DNA from 2 places in the Lysinibacillus sp. VIII_CA genome. Region 2 is predicted to be linked to the other one. Evidence: a T-box and tRNA genes for the amino acid it is inferred to sense, from the RefSeq annotation. Region 2 holds a T-box; the other holds one or more tRNA genes.
The links. A T-box is a leader RNA that pairs with one kind of tRNA and senses whether it is charged. The one in region 2 lies ahead of serS (serine--tRNA ligase), so its partner is inferred to be a tRNA-Ser.

Region 1 (6,686 bases), on a different contig from region 2:
TATATTGCAAGCATTTTATAAAATAAATATTAAAGCTGTTATGCCTAGAACCCCTGGAATACCTAAAACGGCAATCGTTAAGACTGAGAAAAGATTGATGGGCACGTTATATCCTATATAACCAATACCTAAATGAATCATAAATAATAGTAGGAAAGCAAATGCAAATCGAAACCAAAAGACAGATAAACCTTCTAAAATTTTGCCAAGCTTAGCATGTCTTATTATGACATAAAGAAAAAGAAGCCCTACAGGAACACAAATACTCATAATTACTAACCAAGACATATGGTTACCTCCTCAAAAAAATAATTATGAAAGTTTATGTTTCCTGTATTGCTTCTATGAATAGCCAATAGAACTATTTTATTAACACCCTGCGAATTCTAGCTTCTTTAAATAAATAAAAATGAATGCTTTCCGCCGCTTTTCGTTGAGCAATCGCCCCTAGATCATAGTCGTCCATTAGTTCTTCTATTATCTTTGCTTGTTGTAAATCCTCTTTTGTTTCTTTTATAAGATTTACTAGCCTATCATCGAACTCTTTTTTCAGCTTTCCTTTACTACGGAAGAACATATTAATCCCTCACTCACAACTCACGTCGACCTTCCATTGCCTTCGATAACGTTACCTCATCTGCATATTCTAAGTCCCCGCCTACTGGTAACCCATGCGCTATGCGGGTCGTACGAATACCTGACGGTTTGACAAGGCGAGATATATACATAGCTGTTGCCTCGCCTTCAATAGTTGAATTCGTAGCTAGAATAAGCTCTTGGACACTTTCATCGTGCAACCGGACTAACAGGGAAGCTACATTGATATCCTCTGGGCCAATGCCATCCATTGGTGATATCGCACCCTGTAGTACATGGTACATACCATTATAGTCACGCATTTTTTCCATCGCAATTACATCTTTTGTGTCTTGAACAACACAAATAATAGAATGATCTCGTTGTTTATCTGTACATATGTGACACGGGTCTACATCTGTAATATTGCCACACACGGAACAATAGCTTAAATTCCGTTTAGCATCAATTAATGCTTTAGAAAAAGATAAGACATCTTCTTCCTTCATTGATAACACAAAAAACGCCAGACGAGCCGCAGTTTTCGGCCCGATACCTGGCAATTTCATAAAACTATCGATCAATTTTGATATTGGTTCTGGGTAGTACATATGGATACCTCCTAGAATGGAAGGTTTAAGCCTTGAGTGAATTTACCCATCGTTGAGTTCGTTTTTTCTTCTACTTTTTTTAATGCCTCATTAGTAGCAATAACGATTAAGTCTTGTAGCATTTCAATATCCTCTGGATCTACTACAGATTCATCAAGATTTACTGACACCACTTCACGTTGACCAGACACAGTTACCTTTACCATGCCGCCACCCGCAACACCTTCAAACTGCTCTGCATTTAGTGCCTCTTGAGCCTCCATCATTTCTTTTTGCATTTTTTGCATTTTTTTCATCATACCTTGCATATTTCCCATTCCACGCATAAATGTTTTCCTCCTAAAAATTTAATCTTCCATAATTTCAACAAAGTCTTTACCAAAGAGCTTTTCTGCCTCTGTCACAAGTGGATCCTGTGAAGCAAGTGGCTGAGCATCATCGATAAATGGCTCATCCGATATTTCTGCCGGTGGTGGTTCTAATAATTCCTCACCATTCTCTGATGCAGCTGATATTTTTTTATGCTGCATACTATGATCACGGATAAACTCTTCACGCATTTTTAACCAAGATTCTTCTGGTATGCAAAGCATTTCGTACATTATACCAGTTTGTCCTGCAATTAATTGGGTGAAGTGAGCCTTTAAAGACTGATTATCTGCAACCATCTGACAATGAATATCATACTTGAATTTTAACACAAAAGCACTTGAAGATGCCGCAACTGGTTCGGCTTCAGCTAAAAGTGCAGACTGCGATTTTTGCAGTTGATTTAGTGCTTGTGCCCAAATTGATTTTATACGTTGGACATCTTGCTTTGTAGCGTCTTTTAGTACCTCTTGGATACGACCTGTTGGAGCCTTATAGCCGTTTGGATTTTTAGCACGTGGTCTTTGCTCTTTTGGCGCTTGCGATGCTTGCGCAGGAGCTCCTGATTGTAATTGTAGAGATAATTGTTGAACCATTTGCTCAAGTGCTACAATTTTTTGAGCGAGATCAGGGCTAATCACCGTATCACTCGTTGGACTTATTGCTTGATTAGTGCTCCCTCCCGAAAACTGTACCATTTTAAGTAATGCCGTTTCTAAATAAATTTTTGTATGGTGAGAGAAGCGCATTTCTTGCTGAGTTTTTGCAAGTATATCAATATAGCCATAAAGCATATCCGGTGCAAATTCATGGGCCAAGGATAATACACGTTCCTCAGGAGACACGAGCTCTAATAATTCTGCTAAATCTTCACTTGTTTGAAGTAATAATAAATCACGGAAAAATGTAATTAAGTCTTCTGAAAGACGAAGTGGGTCTTTACCATCAGTAATTAGTTGTTCTAAAAGGGCAAGCATTTGTGCAACATCTTTCGCTTTGAGTGCATTGGCTAGATCATAAAAAACTTCCTGGCTTATTGAACCTGTAACTAACAATGTATCCTCAAGCTTTAGCTTCTCTCCACTGAAAGATACTACTTGGTCCAATAAACTCAAAGCATCACGCATTCCTCCTGCAGCAGATTGCGCAATTACCTTTAAGCCTTGCTCTTCATATGGCAGCTCAATATCTTCTAATACAACTTTCATACGTTCAATAATATCATTGGTAGAAAGTCGTTTAAAATCAAAGCGCTGACAACGGGAAATAATTGTAGCAGGCAATTTATGAGGCTCAGTTGTTGCTAAAATAAAAACTGCATGGGGAGGCGGCTCTTCTAAAGTTTTCAAAAGAGCGTTAAAAGCGCTTGTAGAAAGCATATGCACTTCATCAATAATGTACACCTTGTATCTACTGCTTGCAGGAGCAAAACGAACTTTTTCTATAATATCTCTAATCTCTTCCACACGTGAATTTGAAGCTGCGTCAAATTCAATGACATCAGGATGCGAGCCGTCCGTAATACTTAAACATGTAGCACATTCGTTACAAGGCTCTTCCGAAGGCGCATGTTCACAATTTAAAGCTTTTGCAAAAATTTTAGCTGTACTTGTTTTCCCTGTACCACGTGGTCCAGAAAAAAGGTAAGCATGCGTTGTTTTATTCGCTAGGAGAGCATTTTGTAGCGTTCTTTTGACATGCGCTTGACCAGACATCTCTCGAAAAGACTGCGGCCGATACACACGGTAAAATGCTTGATACGTCACTGTTTTCCTTCTCTCCTTCTCCATTAAATAGAATAGTCTTATTATAGCATTTGCTGCCTTATATATAAAATGAAGTTACTAAATAAAAATAAAAAAAGCATCCGCCTTATAGTAGACGGATGCTTTGAGTTGGCAATTTAATGCCGTGCACCTTTCCTTGACAGCCGCACATAAGCGTTACTCCTGTCGTTAGCTCAGATTAGGCAACCCCGCGGCACATGAATATGACCACTTAATGCTGCTTCCTTCCGGACCTGACATGGTTCATGGGTATCCATTGCGCAGGACCCAATCGTCAACACTACGTGCAGAAGGCAGACCAAACAATACGGACAGCCTCGAAAAAGGAATTCAGTCTCGCTAGAGCGGATTGCGAGTTACAGGACACCGCTACCTTCCCACCTAGCACGGCAATAACTAGTATACTGACTGTTTGTATAAATTGCAACTTAATGCACAAATTATTTATTACCCATGTATTTTAGCATTACTAAATTTTTTAAAAAATTGTTGACTTGAGTTTTAAGTTATGATAAATTTATTTTTGTCGAAAGACAGCAAAGCAATATAACATGGAGGTATACCCAAGTCTGGCTGAAGGGATCGGTCTTGAAAACCGACAGGCGGGTAACACCGCGCGGGGGTTCGAATCCCTCTACCTCCTCCAGTTTTTAATTTCCGACTACGAATGTAGCCGTTTTTTTTTGCCAAAATTGTATGTATTACTTGTTAAATACCACTTCCGCCTCGGTTGTGGTATTTTTTTATTATATCGCTTATGGGAGGTTGTCAAATTGCCACCGAAAAAGAATATAGCTCGCACTTCCCTCACTTGGGTGATTTTAATTGCTATCATGACCGCAATAGGCAGTGAGATTAAAATTATGCCGTTTGCCAATACGACTTTTCGCTTTGGTTTAGGTACCATAATCTTTTTCTTATGCACATTAATTAAACCTACACCTATTATTTTAGCTGGGTTCGCGACAAGTATAGTGACCATCTTTTTTCGTGTTTTCAATTCATATTTACATGATATATCCGTATTAGAGAGCATTTTTAACCATTTACCAGCGGGATTATTTTATGTATTGTTTGCTATATGCCTACGAATTTTAGATGTCCAAACATATAGGGAAAAACCACTAAAGCTTGGTTTACTCGTTGCTTTTAGTGAGGTCATTAGTAACTTAGCAGAACAAATTTTCCGTTTTTTTGTACAAACCTATACATTTCTATTTCTTCATGACCTTTTGATTTTGTTAGCGGTGGCCTTATTACGAAGCTTTTTTGTAGTTGGTATTTATAGCTCTATATTGATTGCTGAACAAAAAAAACGTGTTCAAGAGATGCTTAATATTGGATCTGATCTCTATGTTGAGACCCTGTATTTAAAAAAATCCATGAATCATATTGAAACCATAACAGCTAGCGGATTTGAATTATATCGACAATTAAAAGCTCAAGGATATCGAGCGGAAAGCTTACAAGCTCTTCATATTGCCCAGGAAATCCATGAAGTGAAAAAGGATTCACAACGAATATATGCAGGCATTTCAAAGATTGTTGGTGAAAGGAGCTTTGGTCCTTTTGTATTATCTGAATTATTGCATTATATAGAAGATGGCAATAGTAAATACGCTGAATTGCTTGGGAAAAATATCGAATTCCAAACAAGTATAGACTTCGATTTTCAAACAAGGGAACATATTGCATTGCTCGCTCTTTTAAATAATTTAACTGCTAATGCGGTGGAGGCTATCGAAGAGCAAGGTATCATTTCTATTGCTATTCAACGACAAGAGGATAATACTGTAATAACAATATGTGATACTGGAAAGGGAATTTCACAGAAGGATTTTTCTATTATTTTTGAACCTGGATTTACCACCAAATATAATATAGATGGTGTCGCAGCAACTGGCATTGGCCTTTCGCATGTTGCTGAACTAATAGAAAAATTAAAGGGCTCCATAACCGTTGAATCAAACAATCAATACACAACGTTTAAAATCATAATTCCTACGCAAACTATTCAAACGGGAGAGACTTAAATGAGGTATTTTATTGTAGACGACGATCGTGCAAGTCGTGTCATGTTAAAACAAATTATTGAAGATAGTGGGTTAGGTACAGTGATTGGCGAAGCTCGCAATGGTGAGGATGCCATACCCCAAATTTTAATGACCCAGCCGGAGTTTGTGCTAATCGATTTGCTGATGCCAAAGCTTGATGGTATAGCAACAGTCGAGCATCTTATTCAAAATCGTTTTGAGGGCCAATTTATCATGATTTCTCAGGTCGTGAATAAAGAAATGGTTGGTGAGGCTTATGAACAAGGAATAGAATTCTTCATTCATAAACCAATTAACCGCATTGAGGTAGAAAACGTTTTAAAAAAAACTACCGAACAATTTCGGCTAAAAAATTCACTGTTAGTTATTCGTCAATCGCTTACAAATATTGAATTAAGTGAACAAAAAGCAAATAAAGCAACTTCACGTGATCATATTCAGTCCATATTAAATGATATGGGGATTGTAGGTGAAATTGGGAGCGAGGATATTATAGCTATTATCGAAACTTTACTTGCTCATCAGCATAAGATTGCACCCCTTCCTCCATTAAAGGAGCTCTACGAGGAAATCGCAGCTGTAACAAAGGCTACACCTGATGAAATTTTGAAGGAAAGTAAAGCCATAGAGCAGCGTGTGCGCAGAACAATATTAGCTGCCATGATTAATCTGGCAAATTTAGGCGTTGTCGATTACACCAACTCTGAGTTTGAATACTATGCCCCTCGCTATTTTGATTTTAAAGAAATTCGTCAACTCATGACTCAAATTGAAGACCATGATAATCGTAAAGCAAAGGTAAATATTAAGAAGTTTATTCAAGTGCTATATTCAGACATTTTAACAAAAGTAAATTAATTTTCTCGGATTTTGTCGGATTCCATAAGTCCTCCGTATTATTAAAGTAAGGCGTGTCCTAAAAATTTAATATCAGGGGGTACAAAGGGTTTGAAGAAGAAATTTAAAATCAGTCTAGCCGCTCAAATTTTAATCGGCTTGATTTTAGGGATCATTGTTGGTGGTATTTTTTATGGAAACCCCAAGATTGAGACATATTTACAACCATTAGGGGATATCTTTTTACATCTTATTAAGATGATTGTTGTTCCCATTATTATTTCGACATTAATCGTTGGTGTTGCTGGTACTGGAGACATGAAGCAGCTTGGACGATTAGGCGGGAAATCCATTATTTACTTTGAAATTATAACGACAGTAGCAATCTTAGTTGGATTACTTTCGGCGAATATTTTCCAACCAGGTGCTGGAATAAACATGAGTGAATTATC
Region 2 (16,735 bases):
CACGTTTCATATAACTATATTAAGATTGTTAGGAGTTTTTATATAGCTATTTATTTGGGTTTTTAATTAAAATTTGCTATGATTAAAAGTCTGAATTGTCTTTCTTTTATAAGTTTCTTGACAGTAGCAGTCCACGTTGTTAATCTTACAATTAATATTCTTTTAACTATAGGAGGAAGTTACGAAAATGTGGGAGACTAAATTTGCCAAAGAAGGTTTAACTTTTGATGATGTATTATTAGTACCAGCTCATTCTGAAGTATTACCGAAAGATGTTGATTTATCTGTTCAATTAACACCAAAGATTAAATTAAACATTCCTATGATCAGCGCAGGTATGGATACAGTTACAGAGTCTAAAATGGCGATTGCTATGGCACGACAAGGCGGTATCGGCATTATCCACAAAAACATGGGTATCGACGAACAAGCTGAACAGGTAGAAAAAGTAAAACGTTCTGAAAATGGTGTTATTACAAACCCATTCTTCTTAACTCCGACTCATCAAGTTTTCGATGCTGAGCATTTAATGGGTAAATACCGAATCTCTGGTGTACCTATTGTTGATAGTATGGAAAACCAAAAACTTGTAGGGATCATTACAAACCGTGATTTACGTTTTATCTCAGATTACTCTTTAAAAATTGAAGATGTTATGACAAAAGAAGATTTAATTACGGCTCCTGTTGGAACGACTCTAGAGGATGCAGAAAAAATTCTTCAACAATATAAAATCGAAAAACTTCCGATTGTTGATGAAGAGGGTCGCTTAACTGGACTTATCACAATCAAAGATATTGAGAAAGTTATTGAATTCCCTAATGCTGCTAAAGATACACATGGTCGCTTACTTGTAGGTGCAGCAGTTGGTGTATCGAAGGATACAATGGTACGTATTGAGAAGCTTGTAGAAGCACAAGTTGACATTGTAGTAATCGATACAGCACACGGACATTCTGAAGGCGTATTGCAAACAATCCGCTCAATTCGAGAAACTTACCCAGAACTAGAAATCATTGCTGGAAACGTAGCTACTGCAGAAGGTGCACGTGCATTATTCGAAGCTGGAGCAGATGTTGTTAAAGTAGGAATTGGCCCAGGCTCAATTTGTACTACACGTGTTGTGGCTGGCGTAGGTGTGCCACAAATTACAGCAGTTTATGATTGTGCTACAGTAGCACGTGAGCTTGGTAAAACAATTATTGCGGATGGTGGTATTAAGTACTCTGGCGATATTGTGAAAGCTTTAGCAGCTGGCGGAAATGTTGTTATGCTAGGATCACTTCTTGCAGGTACTTCTGAATCACCAGGAGAGACAGAAATCTTCCAAGGTCGTCGTTTCAAAGTATACCGTGGTATGGGATCTATCGGAGCAATGGAAAAAGGCTCAAAAGATCGATACTTCCAAGAAGATGCGAAAAAGTTAGTGCCTGAGGGTATTGAAGGTCGCCTTCCTTATAAAGGGCCATTAGCCGATACAATTTATCAACTGATTGGTGGTATCCGAGCTGGTATGGGTTATTGTGGAGCACCACACCTTGAGTATTTACGAGAAAATGCTCAATTTGTTAAAATGACAGGTGCAGGTCTCCGTGAATCACATCCACATGATGTACAGATTACAAAAGAGTCACCAAACTATTCCATGTAATAAATTACTTGCAACTTTTATGCTTTCGCATCGTCTACAAAGATGGCGCGAGAGCATTTTTTTATGGTAGAGAGTCAACACGTATGTTGTTATCTATGATAAAATGTCGAGGACAAGATTATTTTTTGGAGGGCTTTAAAGGTGAAAAAGAAAATGAACACCGTACTACGCTTACTCCTAATTCCCGTTTTATTAATTGGTATTTTTGCAGGTATTCCTGCAAAGGCAAGTGCAGAGACGGATTTAGGATTAACAGTAGATGCTGCGATTTTAATTGACGCAGATTCAGGCAAAATTTTATATGAACAAAATGCGGATACTTCACTAGGTATTGCAAGTATGACAAAAATGATGACTGAATACCTGTTATTGGACGCTATTGATGCAGGGACAGTTAAATGGGATCAAGAATACCATGTAACCGATTATACGTATCGTATGTCTCAAAATCGTGCATTAAGTAATGTACCTTTACGTCGAGATGGTTCTTACACAATTCGAGAATTGTACGAGGCAATGGCTATTTATTCAGCGAATGCTGCAACTGTTGCTATAGCTGAAACAATTGCTGGAACAGAGACTGAATTTTTGAAATTAATGAACAAAAAAGCAGAAGAACTTGGCCTAGAAGGTTATAAGTTTGTTAATGCAACAGGTCTAAACAACGCGGATCTTTTTGGGATGCATCCAGCAGGGACAGGACCAGAAGATGAGAACGTGATGCCTGCTAAATATGTGGCAAAACTAGCCTATCATCTATTAAAGGATCACCCAAAGGTATTAGAAACTTCCCAAATTACTAAGAAGACATTCCGTGAAGGTACAGAGGACGCCATTGAGATGTCTAACTGGAACTTTATGTTACCGGGTTTAGTTTTTGAATATCAAGGTGTCGATGGATTAAAAACCGGTACTACAAACTTTGCAGGCCATTGCTTTACAGGTACTGCAGAGCGCAATGGTACTCGATTAATCGCAGTTGTCATGAAAGCTGTTGATGCAAGTGGACAAGGATCATATAAAGCTCGTTTTGATGCAACAGCAAAATTATTTAACTATGGTTTTTCACAATTCTCAAAACAAGAAATTTTACCAGCGAACTATACGTTTAAAGATCAAAAAACAGTAAAAGTGACAAAGGGTAAAGAAGACAAAGTAGAGATTGCTGTAAAAGAACCTATTTCATTTATGATTAAGTCTTCTGATAAAGATCTTTATAAACCTAAATTGGTTTTAGATAAAAAGAGTCTTGAGGCAGGAGTTAAGAAAGATACTGTTGTAGGAAAGGTCGTTATTGAGCGCACAGAGGGCACAGACTACGGCTTTATCGATGGAAAGGATATTTCATCCGATATTGTTACTACGGGCTCTGTAGAGCGTGCTAGCGGTATCTCATTGTTCTTCCAAGGTATTGGGAACTTCTTCGGCAATTTATGGAGTGGAATTTCTGACTTCGTTGGTGGACTATTCTAATCATTAATTAAAGGGCACATGAATGTTAAGAAACATTCATGTGCTTTTTCACATTTTTGACCCATACAGCATACGCTAATAGGCGAAAGGATGTGGCTAAATGTGTGGCATTACAGGGTGGGCTAGCTTTCAAAAGAATTTAAAAGCAAGTGAAAAAGTTTTACAAGCAATGACACGGACATTAAACAGGAGAGGGCCAGATGATGAAAATATTTGGTGTAGTGAGCATATTGCATTTGGCCATCGACGGTTAGCGGTTATCGATTTAATAGGTGGCAAGCAGCCTATGAAAAAACTACATGATGGGATAAACTATGTCATTACATATAATGGCGAACTTTATAATACTGAGGAGCTGCGTAAAGAGCTGGAGAAGAGAGGTCATACTTTCACAACACATTCAGATACAGAAGTGTTATTGACCGCCTATATTGAATGGAAAGAGCAATGCGTAGACTTTCTAAATGGTATTTTTGCATTTGGCATTTGGGATGAACAGGAGCAATCTCTTTTTTTATGCAGAGATAGATTGGGTGTGAAGCCCCTTTATTTTACAGAGCAACAGGGGGGGATTCTTTTTGCATCTGAAGTAAAGGCTTTGCTGGCACATCCAATGGTTCAAGCTGCCATCAATACGGAGGGATTGGCAAGTATGATGGCTGTAGGCCCCTCTAGAGCACCAGGTAAGACTCTTTTTCAAAATATTGAGGAGTTACGACCAGGATTTGCAATGCGCTTCTCTAGAGAGGGATTAAGAAAATGGCAGTATTGGCAGCTACAAAGCCGCAAGCATGAAGAAACATTGGAAGAGACGATTGAACAGGTTCGTTGGCTGTTAACAGATGCTATTGAACGACAGCTTATTTCGGATGTACCAATCTGTACATTTCTATCAGGAGGACTTGATTCTAGTATTATTACAGGAATTGCTGCTGATAGATTCCGCCAACAAAACAATCAGTTGCATACGTATTCAATTGATTATGAGGATAATGAACGTTTTTTTAATCCACATGCATTTCAAACGTCAACAGATACGTATTGGATTCAAAAGATGACCGAGGCTTTTAAGACGACACATCATGCAGAAGAAATAACTCAGCAACAGCTGATTGATTTACTAGTAGAATCGGTTATAGTTAGAGATTCACCAGGTATGGCGGATGTAGATTCTTCGTTACTCTGGTTTTGTCGAGAAATTAAAAGAGACTTTACTGTAGCACTATCTGGCGAATGTGCAGATGAAATTTTTGGTGGATATCCATGGTTTAAGGAAAAAACTACGGGCTTTCCTTGGATTCGGTCATTGGCTGAAAGAAATGCAATACTTCAGGAGAAGTGGGATAAAAAATTAAAAATTGAATCCTACGCACAGCAGCTATATACACAAACAATTACAGAAGTCCCGTTACTAGATGGTGAAAGTCCTGCAGAAGTAAAACACCGTGAAATGTTTTATTTAAATATGCAATGGTTTATGCAGACATTGCTAGAGCGGAAAGATCGTATGAGTATGGGAGCGAGTTTAGAGGTACGAGTTCCTTTTGCAGATCATCGCCTTGTGGAATATGCATGGAATATTCCTTGGGAAATGAAGAATTTAGATGGCATAGAAAAGGGCTTACTTCGAAAGTCGATGGCACATTTATTGCCTGATGAAGTATTATACCGTAAAAAAAATCCCTATCCTAAAACGTATCATCCAGTTTATACAGCAGGTGTGCAAACATGGCTAAGGGAAATTCTTAAAGATAAAAACTCTATCTTACATGAATTATTTGAGTACAAAAAACTTACAGAATTAATTGAATCGGGGGGGAGCTCTTTCAAAATTCCATGGTATGGACAATTAATGGCAGGACCTCAACTTTTAGCATATCTAGGGCAAATTCATAGTTGGTTTGAGCATTATCATATTCAACTAATTGAATCTTAATGGGAGTCACCCATCTACTACTTGGTTGTAGTAGATGGGTTATTTTTTTGTATCCCCCAACAATCCATTAATTGTTCTATCGACTGTTCAATTACATGGACAGGTATACCGCCAAAGCCAAGTAAAAATTGTGCTTGCGAAGATTCACCATGATCTAGTCGATAATCAGACAACGGATAAATCCCTATTCCTGCGTAGAAGGCAAGTTGTTGTAATTGTTTTTCTGGTAATTCGTGTTTAACATCTAATAATATATGCATCCCTGCTTGCTCACCTGTAATTTTAATGGATGATGAATATTTTTCTAAAATAGAAGTAAGCTGATCATGTTTTTTACGATAAACTTTACGCATTCGATTAAGATGTTTTGCAAAATGACCATCATGCATAAAATTTGCTACGATATGCTGATCGAAGCGAGGTACAGTTGATGAATAGTAATTAAAAACATCATTATACGTAGCAAGTAATTGAGGTGGAAGTACAAAATAGGCTACACGCAAAGATGGCATTAACGATTTTGTAAAAGTGCTCATATAAATGACTTTATCGTTTCTATCTAGAGCATGTAGAGCAGGAATTGGTTTTCCAGTATAACGAAACTCTGAATCATAATCATCTTCAATGATATAACGAGATGAGCTTTGTGCTGCCCAGTTTAAAGCCTGTGCACGCCTAGTAGCGGATAATACGGCGCCAGTAGGAAATTGATGTGATGGTGTAATATAGACAACATTAGCTTGTGTTCGTTCTAGCTCGTGAATGACGATACCTTCTTCATCGACGGCAATAGGATATACTTTCCGTTTATGCTGAGAGAACATACGATGCACAGCTGGATAGCCTGGGTTTTCCAGAGCAAAGCATGTATCATCCCTAAAAAGACGTAAAATCATAGGCAGAAGCTGCTCAGTACCAGAGCCAACGACAATTTGCTCTGGATTACAGATAACTCCACGTGATTGATATAAATAATTTGCAATTTCAGTTCGTAAAGAAAGCTCCCCTTGAGGTTCCCCTGTTAATAATAAATTTTTTGAGGCTTCATCAAACAGCTCCTTTGCATATTTTCTCCAGATCTGAAATGGGAAAGCATCGATATCAATAGAACCAGGATTAAAATCTATTTTGTATGACTTTTTCTTAATATGCTCATTGAAAGGAATTACGATGTCCTGCTGGATGTAGGGTAGTTCATCGATTTCTTCTACAAAATAACCAACACGAGATTTGGACATAATATAGCCTTCTGCAAGAAGCTGTGCATAGGCAATTTCAATCGTTGTTTGAGAGATATTCAAAAAATCGGCTAATTTTCTTTTTGATGGTAATTTTTCTCCCACTGCTATTTTCTTGGAAATAATAGCTTCTTTAATACCATTATAAAGCTGATCATATAGCGGTTTATCGCCATTTCTTTCAAGCTGAAATAAAAGCATATCCATATGATAAAAACCTCCTGACCTTATAGTTATTTTGAAAACTGGATATTTTTATATGGTCAATTTCTATTATACTAAATTTCATCATAAAGATGGAGGTTAGACAATGAAACAGACAGGTACAAATTTGGTGAAGCGTGGTATGGCTGAGATGCAAAAGGGCGGCGTCATTATGGACGTGATCAATGCTGAGCAAGCAAAAATTGCAGAGGCGGCAGGAGCAGTAGCGGTAATGGCATTAGAAAGAGTACCTTCAGATATTCGCAAAGCAGGAGGTGTTGCTCGTATGGCAGATCCTCGTATTGTAGAGGAAGTACTAGGAGCAGTCTCCATTCCTGTTATGGCAAAAGCTCGTATTGGTCATATTGTAGAAGCCCGTGTTTTAGAAGCGATGGGGGTTGATTATATTGATGAAAGTGAAGTACTTACACCAGCAGATGAAGAATATCACTTATTAAAAAGTAATTATACCGTACCATTTGTGTGTGGCTGTCGTGATCTTGGGGAAGCAGCCCGTCGCATTGGGGAAGGAGCAGCTATGTTACGAACAAAAGGTGAACCAGGAACAGGGAATATTGTGGAGGCAGTTCGACATATTCGTAAAGTGAATGCCCAAGTCCGAAAAGTAGTAGGTATGACAGAGGATGAATTAATGACAGAGGCAAAATTACTAGGAGCACCTTTTGAATTATTAAGAGAGATCAAACGCCTTGGTCGTTTACCAGTGGTTAATTTTGCAGCAGGAGGTGTAGCTACGCCGGCTGATGCGGCATTAATGATGGAGCTTGGGGCTGATGGTGTGTTTGTCGGTTCAGGTATCTTTAAATCTGATAATCCTGAAAAATTTGCACATGCGATTGTAGAAGCGACGACACATTACAAAGATTATAAGCTTATTGCTGAAATATCAAAGGAACTAGGTGTACCAATGAAAGGTATTGATATTGCACAGCTCGGGCTAAATGAGCGCATGCAAGAGCGAGGCTGGTAAGATGAAACGAATTGGTGTTTTAGCGTTACAAGGGGCGGTACGAGAGCATGTTCAAATGCTAGAAAGCCTTGGCTGTGAAGCTGTTGAAGTAAAACATAAGCAGGATTTAGTAAAACTAGATGGACTTGTATTACCTGGTGGAGAGAGTACTACAATGAGAAAGCTGTTGGATCGTTTTGAACTACTAGAGCCTATACGAGAAATAGCACAACGTGGTTTACCCATGTTTGGGACATGTGCAGGATTAATTTTAATGGCTACTACTTTAGTAAATGATGAACCACATTTAGCAGTTATGGATGTGACAGTTGCAAGAAATTCATATGGACGCCAGGTTGACAGCTTTGAAGTAATGCTGGATATTCCTAAAATAGGAGAGGCGATTCCAGCAGTTTTTATTCGGGCACCTCATATAGTGAAAGTCGGAAAAGATGTTGAAATTCTCGCAGAGCATGAAGGTAAGATTATTTTAGCCCAGGATAGACATTTACTAGGTTGTTCCTTTCATCCCGAATTAACTTCAGACACACGTATTCTTGAATATTTTGTAGCATCTATGGTATGACTTGCAAAATTTGTTTTCATATAGTACAGTATGGTTAAAATTTAATTAACTGAACACGATGATGGGAAGTAGTAGCAAGCACGTTTTTTTTAGAGAGTCAGCGGTTGGTGAAAGCTGATAAAAGCACTTGTGAATCCGTCCTGGAGTTGCACAGTCGAAGTCATTGAAGTAGGCTGCTGCCGGCTGGAATGCCGTTATAAAATAAGTGGATTAGATATAGTGTCTAATCAATTAGGGTGGCAACGCGGGTAGCTCTCGTCCCTTTATGGGATGGGGGCTTTTTTGTGTTTATCTTGATTTAGCCAAATATCGCCTTTCTATTCTGGTGTTTAAATGACCGCTGAATCAAGATATAGAAACAAGATGCAACAATTTCCCATCATTAAGAAACTACTGGAGGTATGTTCGATGTTAGATATTAAACGCGTGCGTGATAATTTCGCCGAAATTAAAGAAATGCTATTAACACGTAATGAAGATTTAGGGAATTTAGATGACTTTGAAAATTTAGATGCAAAGCGTCGTGAACTAATTGCTAAAACGGAAGAACTGAAGGCAGAACGGAATAAAGTATCTGAGCAAATTTCTGTTATGAAACGCAACAAAGAAAACGCAGATGAAGTGATTGCGCGTATGCGTCAAGTGGGCGATGAAATTAAAGAGCTTGATATTCAATTAAATGATGTGGAAGATCGCTTTAAAGATATGATGATGCGCCTGCCGAACGTTCCTCATGAATCTGTACCAGTGGGTACGACAGAAGATGACAATGTTGAGGAATATACATGGGGTGAAATTCCAGCATTTGATTTTGAGATTAAAGCACACTGGGACCTAGCTACGGATCTAAAAATTGTGGACTTTGAACGTGGCGCAAAAGTAACTGGTAGCCGATTCTTATTCTACCGCGGCCTAGGGGCTCGCTTAGAACGTGCGTTAATGACCTTTATGATGGATTTACATGCTGAAGAGCATGGCTATGAGGAAATGCTACCACCTGTGATTGTAAATCGTGAAAGCTTAACGGGTACTGGACAGCTACCTAAATTTGAGGAAGACGTATTTAAATTAGCGGAAACAGATTATTTCATGATTCCAACAGCTGAAGTACCCGTGACAAATTTCTACCGTGATGAAATTTTAACTGCTGAAGCTTTACCACAAGGTTTTGCTGCATACAGTGCATGTTTCCGTTCAGAAGCGGGCTCTGCAGGTCGTGATACACGTGGTTTAATCCGCCAGCACCAATTTAACAAAGTGGAATTAGTTCGCTTTGTTAAACCTGAGGAGTCATATGAGCAGTTAGAGCTATTAACGGGTCATGCTGAAAAAGTGCTGCAATTACTTGGCTTACCATATCGTAAATTAAAAATGTGTACAGCCGATTTAGGCTTCACTGCTGCGAAGAAATATGATTTAGAAGTTTGGATTCCAGCACAAAACATGTACCGAGAAATTTCTTCTTGTTCAAACTTTGAGGACTTCCAAGCACGACGCGCAAATATTCGCTTCCGTCGTGAGCCAAATGCAAAACCAGAATATGTTCACACATTAAACGGTTCAGGTCTTGCGATTGGTCGTACAGTTGCCGCTATTCTTGAAAACTATCAACAAGCCGATGGAAGCGTAGTAATTCCTGAAGTTTTAAGACCATATATGGGTGGAAAAGAAGTAATTGCCCCAAAATAAACATCAAGGCTATTTTAGATTACCGTATAAAGGTTAAGCTAAAATAGCCTTTTTTCATTTCAAAAATGATATTTCTCGTAATTTTCGAAAATTCGTTATTAGGGGTAATATTTATAGGGACAGGGGGAGAAATTCATGGATTTACAGCAATTTGCTGAGCTTAAATGAATTTGACAATGTCTTAATTTCAGATGCTAAAGGATGTGCAATTTATGATTAAGCAGATTTAAATAACTATTGTAAATCGGCTTAACACCAGATGACCAGCTTATACATGTATAGCCATTCACTTGATATATTGAAGTTGTATACGTTTTTGAACAATCCACAATTCAAGCTTCATATTAAGTTCAATATATGTGCTGTGGTTGCTACGACACATTTCCTATATATCGCCATCGCCTTAAATATAAAAAAGAAGGTGCCTCAATAGGAGCACCTTCTTTTTTTAGCTAATTCTTTTCAGTCATTGCTGCTTGTCGTGTCTTTTTCTCTGCCTTCTTTCGTTCACGTAAAGCTCGGAAAAAATCGGTTAGGATTTGTCCACATTCATCTGCTAAAATTCCTTCAGAAACTTCGCACTCATGGTTAAAGCGTGCATCATTTAATAAACGATAGAGTGAATCTACACAGCCTGCTTTTATATCCCTTGCTCCATAAACGACACGTGGTACACGGGATTGGAGGATTGCACCTGCACACATGGGGCAAGGCTCAAGCGTAACGTAAAGTGTTGTTTTTTCGAGACGCCAACTGCCGATTTTTTGACAAGCCTCTTGAATAACCATTAATTCAGCATGTGTTGTTGCATTTTGTGTTGTTTCTCGTAGGTTATGAGCTCTTGCAATAATTTCCCCATCATAAACAAGGACAGCCCCTATAGGTACTTCCTCAAGTATAGCTGCTTTTTTTGCTTCCTCTAATGCTTGTTTCATAAATAAACGATCTGTTTCAAAAATATCCACTAAATATCTCTCCTTAAAAGTAGTTTATCCTGCTTAATTGGTAATTGCTACTTTTAAATTCTTGCAGATTTCAGAAGCAATACGACAAGGCATAATTATTGATTGACATTCCTAAAATAACCATTTATATTTATATATGAACACATGCTCATATATAAATATAAATAAATGGGGGTAAACTAATATGGATGAAGAAATAAAAATAACGAAAATGGAAAATAGTCAGCATTTAGACGATGAGACATTATTTGTTGTGTCTCAAACTTTTAAGGCATTAAGTGACCCGACGCGAATTCGAATTTTAAATTTACTTTGTGCAGATGAGCATTCTGTCAATGACATTGCTGAAATTTTAGATTTAGGACAATCGACAGTTTCTCATCAATTACGGTTTCTAAAAAATTTACGATTAGTGAAATTTAGAAGAGAAGGTACAACTTTATTTTACTCAAAAGATGACGATCACATTATGAACTTATTGAAGCAAGCAATTGAGCATGCTGCACATAATTAAAGAACGGAGGGATTAATAATGGGACATAACCATGATCATACACATGGCGCTAATAAAAAAGTGTTAATCGTATCATTTATTATTATTACTAGTTATATGGTTGTGGAAGCAATTGGTGGTTTTTTAACAAATAGTTTGGCTCTTTTATCGGATGCAGGTCATATGTTAAGTGACTCCATTTCATTAGCTATAGCTTTGCTCGCGTTTGTTTTTGGAGAAAAGGCAGCAAGCTATAGTAAAACATATGGTTATAAACGATTTGAAATTTTAGCGGCAGTATTAAATGGCGTTACATTGATTGGGATAGCATTATTTATTTTCTATGAAGCGATCGAACGATTTGCAAATCCCCCTGAAGTGGCTACTACAGGAATGCTTATTATAAGTACAATCGGTCTTTTGGTAAACATTTTAGTAGCATGGATTATGATGCGTGGAAGTGATACAAAGGACAATTTAAATATGCGTGGAGCTTTTTTACATGTACTGAGTGATATGCTAGGATCTGTAGGAGCTATTGTGGCTGCCTTACTAATTATGTTTTTTGGTTGGGGATGGGCTGATCCTCTAGCGAGTGTTATTGTTGCCTTATTAGTAATAAGAAGTGGCTACTATGTTACAAAATCCGCTATTCATGTATTAATGGAAGGAACACCCTCTAATGTGGATGTTCAGGAGATAATTCAATTAATTGAACAAACTGATGGGGTAGAAAGCATCCACGATCTACACATCTGGACAATTACTAGTGGAACCAATGCTTTGTCCTGTCATGCAGTTGTAAATAAGTACTTAAAAATTGTAGATGGTGAGCATATTCTACGAAAAATTGAACATAATCTTGAGCATAAGGGTATTAAACATGTAACCATTCAATTAGAAACGGCTTCCCATCCACATGAAAGCTCGATTTTATGTCAATTGAAAAATGTTCATGAGCATCATCATGAATAAAAAAAATTTTACGACTTGCATACCCTTCGTGGGTATAGTATGATGAAAATGAAATAGGAGGTGTAGTGAATGGAGGACATAGTAAAAGAGGATGCTTGTCATACAGAGGGAGCTACGTCTTGTCGAAAAAGCCATCACCCTGAGCGTGTGAAAAAGGATTTAACAACTCGTTTAAACCGTATAGAAGGTCAAATCCGGGGCATTAAGGGAATGATCGAAAAAGACGTTTATTGTGATGATGTTATTACGCAACTTTCTGCTACACAGTCTGCTTTGAATAGTGTAGCGAAAATTTTACTAGAAGGACATTTAAAGGGTTGTGTTGTGGATCGTCTATCGGAGGGCGATGATGCAGTTTTAGATGAATTAGTAGTAACGATTCAAAAGTTAATGAAAAAATAGATGTTTATAAAAAATAAAAAGGGAGAGATTTATTATGCAAAATGTAACATTAAATGTGCAAGGAATGTCATGTGGTCATTGTGTAAACGCAGTTGAAAAAAATGTTGGTGCTTTAACTGGTGTTGAACAAGTAAAAGTAAATTTAGCAGAAGGTTTAGTTGATGTTGCATTTGATGATGCACAAGTATCACTTGATCAAATTAAAGAGACAATTGATGATCAAGGCTATGAAGTAAAATAAAAATTGTAGAGTGCTGTGATGGCACTCTCTTATTTTCAAAAATATATACCCCCTGTCGGTATAAGGAGAGGTGAAAGGTAAATGAGTTCTAATCATAAGGAAGCTAATTTGCAAATTACAGGGATGACATGTGCGGCCTGTGCCACTCGAATAGAAAAAGGATTAAATAAAATGGATGGAGTAGAACAAGCAACGGTTAATTTAGCGCTTGAAAAATCATCTATTAAGTACGATCCAGCAAAGCTAAGTGAAGCAGATTTTGAAAAAAAGATAGAGGCGCTTGGCTATGGAGTAGTTAAACAAAAAACTGAACTTGATATTACAGGGATGACATGTGCGGCCTGTGCCACTCGAATAGAAAAAGGATTAAATAAAATGAGCGGCGTATCATCTGCCAATGTCAACCTAGCTCTTGAAAAAGCAATGATTGAGTTTAACCCATCAGAGGTGAACATTGCAGATATTATTGCAAAGGTTGAGAAGTTAGGTTACGGCGCCCATCAAAAAGCAGATGAGCAGGAAACAGAGGATCATCGAGAAAAGGTTATTAAACAGCAGCAACAAAAATTTATTTTATCGGCCATTCTATCCTTACCACTGCTTTGGACGATGGTCGGCCATTTTTCCTTTACATCGTTTTTATATGTGCCAGAATTCCTTATGAATCCATGGGTTCAAATGGTATTGGCTACACCCGTACAGTTTATTATTGGTAAGCAGTTTTATGTAGGGGCATATAAAGCATTGCGAAATGGCAGTGCAAATATGGATGTACTGGTTGTGATGGGGACATCAGCAGCTTATTTCTATAGTGTTTATCAAGCAATTGTGACGATAGGAACACATCATGGCCCACACCTCTATTTTGAAACAAGTGCTGTTTTAATTACATTAATTTTATTAGGGAAATTATTTGAGGCAAAAGCGAAAGGACGTTCATCTGAAGCTATAAAAAAACTAATGGGACTACAAGCCAAAACAGCCATTGTTGTACGAGACGGTATGGAGAGGGAAGTACCTTTAGAAGAAGTGATGATTGGTGATGTCATCCTAGTTAAACCAGGTGAGAAGATTCCCGTTGACGGAGAAGTTTTAGAAGGAACAACGGCTGTTGATGAATCCATGTTGACAGGAGAAAGTTTACCAGTTGATAAAAAGCAGGGCGAACAATTATTTGGATCAACCATTAATAAAAATGGTTTTATAAAAATGACAGCCACAAAGGTTGGCCGTGATACTGCCCTCGCACAAATTATTAAGGTAGTAGAAGATGCTCAAGGATCAAAAGCACCGATTCAACGTTTAGCAGACCAAATCTCAGGTGTTTTTGTACCAATTGTTGTTGGCATTGCGATTGTGACATTCATAGTTTGGATTATTTGGGTACGTCCTGGAGAATTTACCCCTGCTTTAGAGGTCTTAATTGCAGTACTGGTGATTGCTTGTCCATGTGCACTTGGTTTAGCCACACCGACCTCTATAATGGCCGGTTCGGGTCGCGCCGCTGAATTTGGCATTTTATTCAAAGGTGGCGAACATTTAGAACAAACACAAAGTATTGATACCGTAGTTGTAGATAAGACAGGGACAGTGACACATGGTAAGCCAGTGCTAACGGATGTTCTTTTAGCCCCAGACCAAGAGGAGACACACTTTTTATCATTAATCGGTGCAGCTGAGAAACAGTCGGAGCATCCACTTGCAGAGGCGATTGTTCATGGTATAGAAGAACGTGGTATTGCTTTAGGGGATGTTCAATTTTTTGAGGCAATTCCAGGTTACGGTGTGCAGGCAACGGTCTCAGGTCAAGGTGTTATCATTGGTACACGAAAATTAATGCAACAGTATAGCATCCAGCTAGATAATATTTTACCTAAAATGGAGGAATTAGAGCGCAATGGCAAAACAGCAATGTTGGCTGCAATAAATGGCCAATATGCGGGGGTAGTTGCTGTTGCTGATACAGTAAAAGATACATCTAAAGAGGCTATTCATCGTTTACAGGATATGGGTATTACAGTCATTATGATGACGGGAGATAATGAACGTACAGCCCAGGCAATAGGAACAGAGGTAGGTGTTAACCAAGTTATTGCTGAAGTCTTACCAGAAGGAAAAGCAGATGAGGTGAAAAAGCTTCAAGCTCAAGGTAAAAATGTAGCGATGGTGGGAGATGGAATTAATGATGCACCTGCGCTAGCGACAGCGAATATTGGTATGGCCATTGGTACAGGGACAGATGTGGCGATGGAAGCGGCAGATATTACGTTAATCCGTGGTGATTTAAATAGTATTGCGGACGCTATTCTTATGAGTAGAAAAACAATGCGTAATATTAAACAAAATCTGTTTTGGGCATTTGCTTACAATACTTTAGGTATTCCGATTGCTGCAATTGGTCTACTTGCTCCGTGGGTGGCAGGGGCAGCAATGGCTTTCAGTTCTGTATCAGTTGTATTAAATGCTCTACGTTTACAGCGAGTGAAATTGTGAAGATGAAAAGACATTGGGATACATATCCTCAATGTCTTTTTTTAAACTATACGGGGAAAAATCTCATACTTAATTTTCATAGGTTGATTCTGTTTTTCATTTTATCACTATGATAAAATGAAAGGTACTGATTCATTTATGTAGGACACAATGATCGAATCCATAGAACAAAAGGAGGAGCTTCTGGTGACGGTTCCATTTGTTACGGTAGAAGGTCCGATTGGTGTTGGTAAAACCTCTTTATCGAAAGAGATAGCAGCGACATTTAATTACCATCTATTAAAAGAAATTGTAGACGAAAACCCTTTTTTAAATAAGTTTTATGAAAATATTGAGGAGTGGAGTTTCCAAACGGAAATGTTCTTCCTATGTAATCGCTATAAGCAATTAACGGACATTAAAAAATTCCGATTAGCTCATGCCAAGCCAGTTGTAGCAGACTATCATATTTTTAAGAATTTAATATTTGCGAAGCGTACACTGGCATCTACCGAATACGAAAAGTATGAGGAAATTTATAAAATATTAACAAAAGATATGCCTGTACCTAATGTAGTTGTTTATTTACATGCAAGCGTTGAAACATTGATGAAACGAATTGCCATGCGTGGACGAGACTTTGAAAAAATGATATCACGCGATTACATGGAGCAGCTCGTTATCGATTATCATTCTTTTATCGAACATTTTGAGAAAATGCATCCTGAAATACCAGTTATTCGATTTAATGGAGATCAGCTCGATTTTGTGAAAAATCCAGACGATTTAAATTATGTTTTGAAAATAATTAAGGATACGTTACAAAAAAGGAGTTTGCAATAATGAATTTAAGAGAGAAATACGATATTCCTCCACAAACCGTCATCACGATTGCCGGTACTGTAGGCGTAGGAAAGTCCACGATGACAAAAGCTTTAGCAGAAGCACTGAATTTCCGTACATCCTTCGAAAAAGTAGATACCAATCCATATCTTGATAAATTTTATGAGGATTTTGAAAAGTGGAGCTTCCATTTACAAGTTTATTTTTTAGCAGAGCGTTTTAAGGAACAGAAACGTATTTTTGAGTATGGTGGAGGGTTTATACAAGACCGCTCTATTTATGAAGATACTGGGATTTTCGCAAAAATGCATTATGATAAGGGAACAATGAGCCCAACAGATTATGAAACGTACACGAATTTGTTTGATGCTATGGTAATGACACCGTATTTCCCACATCCCGATTTACTTGTTTATCTTGAAGGACCGATTGATGCTGTTATTGGGCGAATACAAGAACGTGGGCGCGCAATGGAGCAACAAACGCCAAATGATTATTGGATAGAAATGCATGAACGTTATGAAAACTGGATTAATAATTTTAATTCCTGTCCAGTTCTACGTTTAGATATTAATGATTATGATTTATTAAAAAATC

Region 1: it has a tRNA-Ser gene. The T-box ahead of serS (serine--tRNA ligase) is inferred to sense a tRNA for this amino acid. The anticodon was not compared.

What each region holds. Positions count from the first base shown of each region.
Region 1 covers NZ_JBNFXM010000040.1:208-6,893, forward strand. The annotation lists gene ACP3VS_RS23750 (pro-sigmaK processing inhibitor BofA family protein) at 16-288, opposite strand; gene ACP3VS_RS23755 (YaaL family protein) at 362-577, opposite strand; gene recR (recombination mediator RecR) at 591-1,187, opposite strand; gene ACP3VS_RS23765 (YbaB/EbfC family nucleoid-associated protein) at 1,199-1,513, opposite strand; gene dnaX (DNA polymerase III subunit gamma/tau) at 1,535-3,322, opposite strand; RNA gene ffs (signal recognition particle sRNA large type) at 3,466-3,733, opposite strand; tRNA gene ACP3VS_RS23780 (tRNA-Ser) at 3,897-3,989, shown strand; gene ACP3VS_RS23785 (sensor histidine kinase) at 4,117-5,376, shown strand; gene ACP3VS_RS23790 (response regulator) at 5,377-6,255, shown strand; partial or broken gene ACP3VS_RS23795 (cation:dicarboxylate symporter family transporter) at 6,346-6,686, shown strand, end outside.
Region 2 covers NZ_JBNFXM010000034.1:2,569-19,303, reverse strand. The annotation lists gene guaB (IMP dehydrogenase) at 188-1,651, shown strand; gene ACP3VS_RS23435 (D-alanyl-D-alanine carboxypeptidase family protein) at 1,793-3,124, shown strand; gene asnB (asparagine synthase (glutamine-hydrolyzing)) at 3,225-5,060, shown strand; gene ACP3VS_RS23425 (PLP-dependent aminotransferase family protein) at 5,078-6,505, opposite strand; gene pdxS (pyridoxal 5'-phosphate synthase lyase subunit PdxS) at 6,609-7,493, shown strand; gene pdxT (pyridoxal 5'-phosphate synthase glutaminase subunit PdxT) at 7,495-8,058, shown strand; T-box leader at 8,108-8,324, shown strand; gene serS (serine--tRNA ligase) at 8,467-9,747, shown strand; gene tadA (tRNA adenosine(34) deaminase TadA) at 10,200-10,712, opposite strand; gene ACP3VS_RS23400 (ArsR/SmtB family transcription factor) at 10,897-11,226, shown strand; gene ACP3VS_RS23395 (cation diffusion facilitator family transporter) at 11,245-12,180, shown strand; gene ACP3VS_RS23390 (metal-sensitive transcriptional regulator) at 12,250-12,582, shown strand; gene copZ (copper chaperone CopZ) at 12,617-12,823, shown strand; gene ACP3VS_RS23380 (heavy metal translocating P-type ATPase) at 12,905-15,316, shown strand; gene ACP3VS_RS23375 (deoxynucleoside kinase) at 15,503-16,138, shown strand; gene ACP3VS_RS23370 (deoxynucleoside kinase) at 16,138-16,735, shown strand, end outside.